Regions from separate parts of the Bacillus sp. FSL K6-0138 genome, predicted to be linked through region 2. Evidence: a T-box and tRNA genes for the amino acid it is inferred to sense, from the RefSeq annotation. Region 2 holds a T-box; the other holds one or more tRNA genes.
The links. A T-box is a leader RNA that pairs with one kind of tRNA and senses whether it is charged. The one in region 2 lies ahead of MHB78_RS08000 (valine--tRNA ligase), so its partner is inferred to be a tRNA-Val.
Positions count from the first base shown of each region.

Region 1: it has a tRNA-Val gene. The T-box ahead of MHB78_RS08000 (valine--tRNA ligase) is inferred to sense a tRNA for this amino acid. The anticodon was not compared.

Region 1 covers NZ_CP150286.1:224,489-230,165, reverse strand. The annotation lists gene cdaA (diadenylate cyclase CdaA) at 1-532, opposite strand, end outside; gene rsiW (anti-sigma-W factor RsiW) at 685-1,317, opposite strand; gene sigW (RNA polymerase sigma factor SigW) at 1,331-1,894, opposite strand; gene rocF (arginase) at 2,115-3,026, opposite strand; tRNA gene MHB78_RS01445 (tRNA-Gln) at 3,152-3,223, opposite strand; tRNA gene MHB78_RS01440 (tRNA-Tyr) at 3,228-3,312, opposite strand; tRNA gene MHB78_RS01435 (tRNA-Thr) at 3,320-3,392, opposite strand; tRNA gene MHB78_RS01430 (tRNA-Val) at 3,596-3,671, opposite strand; tRNA gene MHB78_RS01425 (tRNA-Glu) at 3,775-3,849, opposite strand; gene MHB78_RS01420 (DUF523 domain-containing protein) at 4,034-4,486, shown strand; gene murQ (N-acetylmuramic acid 6-phosphate etherase) at 4,657-5,574, shown strand; gene MHB78_RS01410 (MurR/RpiR family transcriptional regulator) at 5,590-5,677, shown strand, end outside.
Region 2 covers NZ_CP150286.1:1,475,717-1,481,393, reverse strand. The annotation lists gene MHB78_RS08005 (folylpolyglutamate synthase/dihydrofolate synthase family protein) at 1-300, opposite strand, end outside; gene MHB78_RS08000 (valine--tRNA ligase) at 376-3,018, opposite strand; T-box leader at 3,079-3,310, opposite strand; gene MHB78_RS07995 (hypothetical protein) at 3,479-3,670, shown strand; gene ysxE (spore coat protein YsxE) at 3,707-4,729, opposite strand; gene MHB78_RS07985 (LysM peptidoglycan-binding domain-containing protein) at 4,746-5,677, opposite strand, start outside.

The DNA of each region.
Region 1 (5,677 bases), 1.3 Mb from region 2:
TTTTCATGATCACGGCGCCGTCGTGAAGCGGTGTATTCGGAATAAAGATGTTGATCAATAGCTCAGAGCTGACCTTTGCGTTTAAAGGAATCCCCGTTTCTATGTAATCGCCCATTCCGGTTTCCCGTTCAATGGTTAACAGTGCGCCAATCCGCCGTTTTGCCATATATTTGATCGCTTTTGTAATCGCTTCGATCGTTCTCTTCTGCTCCTCTTCTTCAGGATTCCCGCTCCTGGAAAAAAAACGGCCGCGGCCAAGCTGTTCGAGCGCTCTCCTCAGTTCAGGCTGGAAAATGATGATGATCGCCAGGAACCCCCAAGTGATCGCCTGGTCAACCAGCCACTGCAGCGTGCTTAACCCCAAATACTGGCTGGCCACCCGGACAAGAACAATGACTACGATTCCCTTTAAAAGCTGAACCGCCTTCGTTCCGCGGATGACCATCATTAGTTTATATATTACGTACCAAACAAGGAGAATATCAACGGCATCGCCGAGGTACTGCAAGAAAGGGATATCCTCAAAAGCCATTTCCTCGTCCTCCAAGAATTCAGTCATTAGTAAAGTTAATTTGTTTTCAATATCGATTGTTTATCATTTTATATACAGAGGGTATTATACCACACTTTTATTTCCCAAGTGAAATGGCGGCCCCTGCATAAGAAAAGAGAAAGCCATTAAAGTCAGCTTTGCTCTTTGTCTTTTGAATCATCGGCGCCGAAAACCGCTTTTCCGGCTGATTTGATTTGATACCAGATCCAATCAAACGCCTCGTTGATTTCGTGGATCTGACCGGTGACCTGTCCGGCTGAAGCTGTATATTTTTCCCCGTTTATGATCGTTACATCGCCATCGATCTTGCCCTTGATAATCAGCTTGCCGTTTTTAACGGTAACATCGCCTTTGACGACTTTGCCTTCAGGCACGGTGACGGTGTTGTTTTTCACGACCAGATTAGGCTGGTTGGACACGCTGAAATCATGATCATTTTTCCAGCTTGAGAAAAGGCTGCCGCCCATTAGAATGATAAACAACGCCGCCGCCACGATAAACGGATGAGCTTTCAGCCATCTGTTAATGGAAACCGCCCGCTTTTCCTTAGGCAGATTAGCCAGCACATTGGCCGTAAAGTTTTCCGGAGCCGCAAGATGTGACGTGCTCTGCACAAGTGCAATCGACTTTTCCATTTCGCGAAGGCGTTTTTTGCATCCTTCGCATGACTGCAAATGACTTTTAAGCTCCGTCTCCTCTTCCGGAAGAATGTCTCCATCAAGATATTTGTGCATAAGCTGAACAATGTGCTCCGGACAGCTCATTTCATCACCCCACTTAAAGATCCCTTAATTGTTTTCTGAGAGCCTCTCTCCCCCTGTGTATTCTCGTTTTCACGGTGCCTACGGGGATGTTTAAGATTTCGCTGATCTCATTTAGCGAGAGCTCGTCAATGTACTTTAATACGATGACCGTCCTGTATTTTTCGGGAAGCCTTAAGATTTTTTCCTGAATGGTACTATGCAGTTCCAAGGAAAGAACTTCATCCTCTGGAAGCGCAACGTCTGCTGCAACCTGTGAATACATTGTAAGCCCTTCTGTCCCTGCCACCTCTGCATCCAAGTAATAGTCCGGCTTTTTTTTACGGATACGATCGATGGTCAAATTGGTTGCGATTCGATAAAGCCACGTGGAAAATTTCCGGTTAATATCAAAACTGTCGATATTCACGTATGCTCTGATAAATGCTTCCTGCGCAATATCTTCCGCCTCATGCGCATTGCCAAGCATACGGTAGCAAAGCTGATAAATTTTGTCCTTGTAAATATCCACGATATCCGCGAATGCATTACGATCGCCTTTTTTCACCTGTTTGATTCTTTTTTTTATCATTGTTTCCATATTTATCTAACCTCTGCCTTCACCGGTCTTTATGTATACGAGTTGATGTTTGAAAGGTTTCACTGAAATTCATAAAAATAGTTTAACAAAAAATTGGCAGAGTGTTGATGGTTTCAGGGGCCTCAGGCCCTTAATATTAGCTTAAAATTATTATACATCATAAATATTTCGAAATTGAGATTTATGATGAAACGATCAGCGGCCGATCCGGCCGCCGCTCCTACAGCAATTTTTCTCCGAACAATGAACCCATTAACGCAACAGCCGTCTCAGCCGTCCTGTTTTTCTCATCCAATATCGGATTCACCTCAACAAACTCGGCAGACGTTACTAAATTGGATTCCTCCAGCATTTCCATGGCCAAATGACTTTCCCTGTAGCTGATCCCTCCTGCAACGGGCGTCCCCACGCCAGGCGCATCATTCGGGTCAAGGGCATCCAGATCAAGCGACAGATGGACGCCGTCCGTCCGTTCCCGCAAATATTCAATCGTTTCCTCCATAACCCTCGTCATGCCGAGGCGATCGATTTCATGCATCGTATAGACCTTGATTCCTTGTTCTCGAATCAGTTTCTTCTCCCCATCATCAAGCGATCTCGCTCCAATGATGACGATGTTCTCCGGCTTGACCTTGGCACCATCCCCATAAATGCCGGTCAGCCGTTCATGCCCGATCCCCATGCTGATCGCAAGCGGCATTCCATGAATGTTGCCTGAAGGAGACGTTTCCTTTGTATTGACATCAGCATGAGCGTCATACCAGATCACACCCAAATGATGATAATGCCTTGCAAGTCCGGCAAGCGTTCCGATCGCGATGCTGTGATCCCCGCCGAGAACGAGCGGAAACGAACCTGAGGCAACGATTTTATCAACCGTTTGAGCGAGCTTTAAACTCGCATTTGTAATCGCTTTCAAATTACGCAATTCTTCTGATGCGGATTCCCCGCCTTCCCTTTCATCCTCCCTCTGGCCGATTGTGATATCCCCCAAATCTTCGATATCCCGAGAAAGGCTTTCCAAACGTTCATTGACGCCGGCACAGCGAATCGCACTCGGCCCCATGTCAACTCCCCGTCTTAATTGGCCTAAATCCATCGGCACGCCGATCATCGAAATCTTTTTTAACATCACATTTCCCCCTTTCAGATCTTCATTGTACCGCCTGATTGAAAATTGACTCAACAAGACATTTTTTTGAATAGTTATACAAAAAAGGCAAAATAAAAAGGACATCCAAACAGGATGTCCAAAAACTGGGCTAGCTGGATTCGAACCAGCGCATGACGGAGTCAAAGTCCGTTGCCTTACCGCTTGGCTATAGCCCAAAAATGGTGGAGGGGGACGGATTCGAACCGCCGAACCCTGAGGGAGCGGATTTACAGTCCGCCGCGTTTAGCCACTTCGCTACCCCTCCAGAACAGTGCCGGCCAGAGGACTTGAACCCCCAACCTACTGATTACAAGTCAGTTGCTCTACCAATTGAGCTAGACCGGCATAATCAATATGAACATTTTACAAGTAACAGCGTCAAATCGTCGTCCCGAACTCGGAAAGCTTATTCGCGGAAGCCTCTCCTTCGGTACGCTGAAGCCGATACTGCCGAAGCAGATTCGAACGTGCTCTACCAATTGAGCTAGACCGGCATATATCAATACCTTATGCAAAAGCAAGTGCGTTTGACACCGCTCTGCAAAAAATGGTGGAGGATGACGGGATCGAACCGCCGACCCTCTGCTTGTAAGGCAGATGCTCTCCCAGCTGAGCTAATCCTCCGACGTACAGGACGTACTAGTGCATGCGTTGCAACAGGACGTTGCGCTCTTAGCATGCCTTCCTTTAAAAGCTCCGGTATGCCCCTTCTGCTTCTAAAAAATAATGGTGACCCGTACGGGATTCGAACCCGTGTTACCGCCGTGAAAGGGCGGTGTCTTAACCACTTGACCAACGGGCCAAAACCGATTGTTTCCGGCAGCTCTCGTAAAGCTGACAAAAGTTATTATATACAGGTTGCTGCATATTTGTAAAGGGGTAATTTAAAATTTTTATTTTCAAATTTTTCGCTGAAGTTTTTTACAAATAAACGCCGATTTTGATTACACTGTTAGTATCTGAATACAGAAAAGGGGTACACGTACATGATATTGGTCAGCTCTTGTTTGGCAGGCGTTGAATGCCGATATGACGGGAGGCACAGCTATATTGATAAAATCAATCAACTCGTTGAAGAACAAAAAGCAATAATCGTCTGTCCCGAATTGCTCGGAGGTTTTCAAACGCCAAGGGAGCCTGCGGAAATAAACGGCGGAACAGGTGAAGACGTTTTAAACGGGAATGCCGTCATTCTGACTAAATCGGGCGAAAACGTTACGGACCTTTATATAAAAGGAGCTTACAAAACGCTTGAGATCGCAAGAGAGATTCAGGCGGACACCGTCGTTTTAAAAGAAAACAGTCCATCCTGCGGAAGCAGCAACATATATAATGGAAGCTTCTCCGGCCAAAAGATTGCCGGAAACGGCATTACAGCGGCTCTTCTTAAAAGGGAAGGCTTTCGCGTCATTTCTGAGCACCAATTGGATGAACTATAAACCGAAGTGCAGTCTTTGACTGCGCTTTATTTTATTCTTCAGCATCAATCTTTAGAACCGTTTTAAAATAAAATTTCATAATTTCCAATTTTATGTTGAAATAAAATTCCATTAAAAATATACTGAAAATTAAGAAATATATATGCCATTTTTGATCAGGAGGATTCCGGATGAAAAACAGCAATCTCAGCTCCTTAACGACCGAGCGCCGCAATGAAAATGCAAAGCACATCCATCAGGCGGACACATTGGACATTTTAAAAATCATGAATGAAGAGGACAAAAAGGTGGCTGAAGCGGTTGAAGCGGTATTGCCGGATGTAAAAACCGCAGTCGATTATGCAGTCGGGTCATTGCAGAAAGGGGGACGAATCATCTACATTGGTGCGGGCACAAGCGGACGGCTCGGCGTACTCGATGCAGCGGAATGCCCGCCGACATTCAGCATTTCTCCCAATACTGTCAGAGGGCTTATCGCAGGAGGCCAAAAAGCATTATTCGAAGCCGTCGAAGGTGCCGAGGATCGTGAAGAGCTCGGAGCACAAGACTTAAAATCCATCCATCTGTCAAACAAGGATACCGTCATCGGCATTGCCGCCAGCGGGCGAACCCCTTATGTATACGGCGCTCTGAAATACGCCGGAAAAATCGGTGCAAAAACGATTTCCTTAACCTGTAACAAGCAATCGGCAATCAGCCAAGCGGCCGAACACAGCATTGAAGTGATCGTCGGTCCCGAGGTTATCGCGGGATCGACTCGAATGAAGGCGGCAACCGCGCATAAAATGATTCTGAACATGATCTCGACAACATCTATGATTCGATTGGGAAAAGTTTATGAAAACTTGATGGTCGATGTGAACGTAAGCAATGAGAAATTAAAACAGCGGGCGATCCGCATTATTCAAACCGTTACAGGAGCTGAACTGCAAACGGCTGAAAAAGCGCTGCAAGCGGCCGGTAACCGCGTAAAAACGGCTATCATCATGATCAAAACAAATACGGATGCCGCTGCAGCGGAGAAGCTGCTGAAGCAAGCGGAAGGCAATATCGAAAAAGCACTAGCGGCAAACGAAAAAAACGCGTGAAGGAAGGAGAAAGCCATGGCCGCAGGAGGATTAGACATGATCCGCACGATGCTTCACAAGCTTCCGCAGTCTGAACGGAAACTGGCCGAATATATTTTGGAAA
Region 2 (5,677 bases):
AAGCGCCGTCCACTCCTCATCTGAAATCGGAATGCCGTCCACGCTGATCCGTTCGTTGAAGGTTACGATATAAGGGGAAGTGAACGTGCCCGCCGTATATCCGGCTTCCTGCATTATCGAGCGGATAAAGGCGATCGTCGACCCTTTTCCGTTTGTTCCGGCAACGTGCACAGCTTTCATTTTTTTCTCCGGGTGCCCGAGCTCCTCAAGCAGCCACTCCATTCGTTCCAACCCCGGCTTGATGCCGAATTTCAGCCTTCCGTTCAACCAGCTTAGCGCTTCTTCAAACGTGTTGAACAAGCCTGTTCCCTCCCTTCAATGATGAAGGTGTTTCCCGGCCTTGTGAAGACCGAAAAACACCTCGCTTTTCCTTTTTTAGTTTTTCAATTCGGCGATCCTTTTTTCGACGGCTTCGCGTTTTGCCGTATAATCGGCTTCTTTCGCCCGCTCTTCGTCGATGACGTGCTGCGGCGCTTTTTTCATAAAGCCTTCATTGCTTAATTTCTTCTGAACCCGTTCGACTTCTTTGTTCAATTTACCGAGCTCTTTTTCAAGGCGGCTGATTTCTTCGTCAATGTTGATCAGCCCTTCAAGCGGCAAAATCAACTCTGCCCCTGATACAACGGCAGTCATCGCTTTATCAATCGTCTTGACGTCCGTTCCGATTTCAAGCACGCTCGGGTTTGTAAAGCGTTCCACGTAAGAGCGGTTTTCTTCAAGGCGCCCGGCGACTTCAGGCGTGCTCGTTTTGATATAAAGCTCGATCTGTTTGCTGAGCGGTGTATTGACTTCACTGCGGATATTCCGCACTGCACGGATCACTTCAACGAGAAGCTTCATATCTGCCGCAGCCTCTTCGTCGGAATATGCTTTGACGACTTCAGGCCACTTCGCAACCGTAATCGATTCACCTTCATGAGGAAGGTGCTGCCAAATCTCCTCTGTTAAAAATGGCATGAACGGATGCAGGAGGCGCATCGTCTGATCCAGTACATACGCCAAAACGGAGCGTGTCGTCTTTTTGGCCGCTTCATCATCGCCGTAAAGCGGAAGTTTGGCCATTTCGATGTACCAGTCGCAGAAATCGTCCCAAATAAAGTTGTAGAGATGGCGGCCGACTTCGCCGAATTCGTATTTTTCTGCAAGATGTGTCACCGTTTCGATCGTTTCGTTTAATCTCGTTAAAATCCATTTATCTGCAACCGATTTTTCACCTGATAAATCGAGTTCTTCATACGTCATACCGTCCATGTTCATCAACGCAAACCTTGAGGCATTCCAAATCTTGTTTGCGAAGTTCCATGTAGATTCGACCTTTTCAAAGCTGAAGCGCAAATCCTGTCCAGGCGAGCTTCCGGTCGCCAGGAAATAGCGGAGTGAATCGGCTCCATACTTTTCGATGACTTCCATAGGATCGACCCCGTTTCCGAGCGATTTGCTCATCTTGCGGCCTTGGTCGTCTCGGATCAATCCGTGAATCAAGACGTCTTTGAACGGACGCTCGCCCGTAAACTCGATGCCTTGGAAAATCATTCTGGACACCCAGAAGAAAATGATGTCATATCCTGTAACAAGAACGTTAGTCGGATAGTAGCGCTTGAAATCTTCCTCATCGACATCAGGCCAGCCCATCGTCGAAAACGGCCACAGAGCCGAACTGAACCACGTGTCAAGAACATCTTTGTCCTGCTCCCAGTTTTCGGCATCCTCAGGCGCTTCAACGCCGACGTAGACTTCACCCGTTTCTTTATGATACCAAGCCGGAATCCGGTGGCCCCACCAAAGCTGGCGTGAAATACACCAGTCGCGGATATTTTCCATCCAGTGAAGGTATGTTTTTTCAAACCGCTCCGGTACGAAATTGACTTTGCCTTCGCTTTTTTGCAATTCGATTGCCGCATCGGCCAGCGGCTGCATTTGGACGAACCATTGCGTTGAAAGGTACGGTTCAACGACTGCGCCGCTGCGCTCGCTGTGACCGACGGAATGCATATGCTCTTCGATTTTGAAAAGAACGCCCTGTTCCTGTAGGTCTTTCACAATCGCTTTGCGGCATTCAAAACGGTCCATGCCTTTATATTGAAGGGCATTATCGTTCATCGTTCCGTCTTCATTCATAACGAGAATCCGCTCCAGATTGTGGCGGTTTCCGATCTCAAAGTCGTTCGGATCATGAGCCGGCGTGATTTTCACCGCACCTGAACCAAATTCCATGTCGACGTAATCATCAGCGACAATCGGAATTTCTCTTCTCGTGATCGGCAGAACGACCGTTTTTCCGATTAGGTGTTTGTACCGTTCATCTTCCGGATGAACCGCAACCGCCGTATCTCCGAGCATCGTTTCCGGACGGGTCGTCGCGATCTCAATCGAGCCTGAGCCGTCTTTCAGCGGATAGCGCATATGGTAGAATGCGCCTTGAACGTCTTTATAGATGACTTCGATGTCGCTCAGAGCCGTTTTTGTGGCCGGGTCCCAGTTGATGATATATTCTCCCCGGTAAATCAGCCCTTTTTCATAAAGCTTCACAAAGACTTCGCGAACCGCTTTTGAGAGCCCTTCATCAAGAGTGAACCGCTCTCTTGAGTAATCGAGGCCAAGACCGAGCTTTGCCCATTGGCTGCGAATGAAATCGGCGTATTCCTCTTTCCATTTCCACGTTTCCTCGAGAAATTTTTCGCGCCCCAGATCATAGCGGGTTTTTCCTTCCTCGCGCAGCTTGGCTTCAACCTTTGCCTGTGTCGCAATTCCGGCGTGGTCCATTCCCGGAAGCCACAGCACGTCATACCCTTGCATCCGCTTCATTCTCGTGACGATATCCTGCAGCGTCGAATCCCACGCGTGTCCCAAATGCAGCTTCCCTGTCACATTCGGCGGTGGAATGACAACGGTATACGGCTCTTTGTCAGAGTCGTTTGCAGCTTCAAAAAACTTGCCGTTCACCCAATATTCGTATCTGTCTTTTTCGACTTTGGCCGGATCGTATTTTGTCGGCATCGTCAGTTCTTGTTTATCCATTTTCAAACCTCCAGCAATATAAACGGCTGATCAATAGAAAAAGAGTCCTCTTTATCCTGTTAAAAGGACGAAGAGAACTCTCTCGCGGTACCACCTTTTTTCATGAACGCCGAATGAGGCATTCACGCACTTAATGGGATAACGGGTCTTTCCCGAATTTCTCTACTTTTATGTTCAAGAAATTGCGCTCCTGGGCGACCTTCCAAAAAAGACTGGCTGGGAAACCTTTCAGCTCTAGGAGTCCCTCTCTGTAAGCGTCTGTTTTTGTACTCTTCCCATTCAAAGCGGGTGATCATTGATTTTTCAGCACGTACTTTTTTCTTGTTCTTATATTACTAAATCTTTTTCATTTTCGTCAATCATCTTTGCCGTTTTTCTCCCGTTTTATACGAGATTGGGCCATGCACACAAGCTTCGTTTTCTCATATGATGCTGTAACGAAAAGGAGAGGAGGCATAAGGTGCGGAAAAAGTTCAACATTCACTCGCTCCAGCCGTGGCTGAAACAGATAAAGCTTGTCGGTGTTCAAGTCATCCTCCCGCTTACGATCTTTCAAGGCATTCGAACCCTTTTCTTTCCAACGACGTTTGATGTTCTCCTGTTGGGTATTCTCATATTCCTTGCATGCGCCTTTCACCTTGACTGGATATAAAACAGGCAAGGCCTGCTGCAAGCAGAAAAGTCCGCATCATGATGATGGGGACTCTGTTTCTGCCTGGAGTTTTCGGTTTTCTTCTGTTTGATGGATGCCCATTACGAGCGGCTCCGCATTTTTCATTTGCCAATACGCCTTCAGCAGTCTTGTGCATTCTTCTTTCTCTCCGGAGCGTTTTCCCGTCTGATAGCGTTTCAGCTCATCAAATACGGCTGCCGGATAAGCCATATAGCTTAAAAACAAGCTGATTTCTTCATCGCGCAAAGGGTAGACTTTGTGATACGTATAAAACCAGCTTACACATTCCGGGCACATGACGGGATTTGTCTTAAACATTCTCGTAAAAAATACGATAAGGTCATTTGCAGGCGGCCCGTATCCCGCTTTCTCAAAGTTGGTAAAGTAGCCCGTGCCCATATCATTATACAGAAAGTGGCGGACGGACAATTGCCCGTGGTTTAAGACGAGTCTGGAAGACTCCTTACCTTTGATGGCTTCGTACCACTCATCAAGACGTTCAAGCGCAAAATCGACGGCGGACAGCGTCTCTTTGTAATACATTGCGGCCTGAAGCTGAAATGGCGACATGTACCATTCTTTTTCCGCCACTGTGAGAAACTCTTCATATCTTTGTTTTTGCGCTTCCCATTTTCGTTTTGTCCGTTCATAGTGCCCGAGCGTATCCTCTTGCCTTATATCGGTTTCTTTTTCCGTTTTCTGATGAATAAGAGCGATTTCCTGAAATAAATATTCGTGCTTTTGATCGCGCTCTTCCTCTTTTTGAAGCGACAGCCACGGCATTAAATAGCAGACATCAGCACCCGCACCGGTCAAAAATTCCCCTGACCGGTTTCTGTAAACGGGAACGAAATTTCTGTAGCCCTTCTCCTCAAGGATGATCATCTGCTCCGTAAAACGGGCATTCCTTGAAGCGACCAGTTTTTTCAGGGCGAATACGCCGTGGTTCGTATATACTTTCCACACTTTTCGACTGACGGGCTCAACATATTGAGCGGCAAGCCCGTATTCATGCAAAACAGACTGGATATCTTCCATTTCTGCTCACCACGCATCAGGCATGGCTGTTTTGATAATAGGGAATATAAAGGATTTGTCCTTCCTTTAATTCTTCATCAAGAGAAAGGGAATTCATCCGGATGAGCTGCTGGGCATTAATGCCGTAACGTTCGCACAGAAGGTCGATTGTATCATTTTGCTGAACGATGCACATCCTCATTCGCGCAAACTCCTCCTCCCCTTGTTTTGTAAACAGTTTCGTTAAATAGAGCGCGTTATCGTTCTCTTTCGTTTCTTCTTCCGCGTTGTCATCCCGTTCTTCTTCAGGCTCTTCCTGCTCATGAAAAGAGTATTCCGGAATTACGATGGAATGGCTCGGCTCCGGTTCTTCTTCTGCTGTTTCCTGTTTTACTTCAATTTCAAAGGACTCCCTTTCCTCCTGCTCTTCTTCATCCTGCAGAATAGGAGGAACGCCGAAAAACGGTGTTTCCTTTGTTTCTTCAGAATCGGAATAAGACCTGTATAACGGTTCCGCCGTCTCTTCCGCCGTCTCTTCCGCCGCCTCGCTTTCTTCCATTCTCGGTTCCGCTTTTGCGTCCCTGCCGCTTTCTTCCATTCTCGGTTCCGTTTTTGCGTTCCCGCTGCTTTCTTCCATTCTCGGTTCCGCTTTTGCGTCCCCGCTGCTTTCTTCCATTCTCGGTTCTGCTTTTGCGTCCCTGCTGCTTTCCTCCATTCTCAGTTCCGCTTTTGCATCCCTGCTGCTTTCTTCCATATTCCGTTCTGTTTTTACCTCTTCTCTTACTTCCTCAGTTTCCTTTTGCGTTTCCAGCTCGCGCTTCGTTCTTTCCGCAGCGGACAATGAAGCGGCAAAAAACGGTTTTGCTTCGTTTCCGGATTCTCCGAGAAACGATTGATAAATCGGAACCGTTTGTTCATCGGTTTCATCTTCATCTTCGTATGTTTCTTCTTCTACTTCCTGGTCATCGT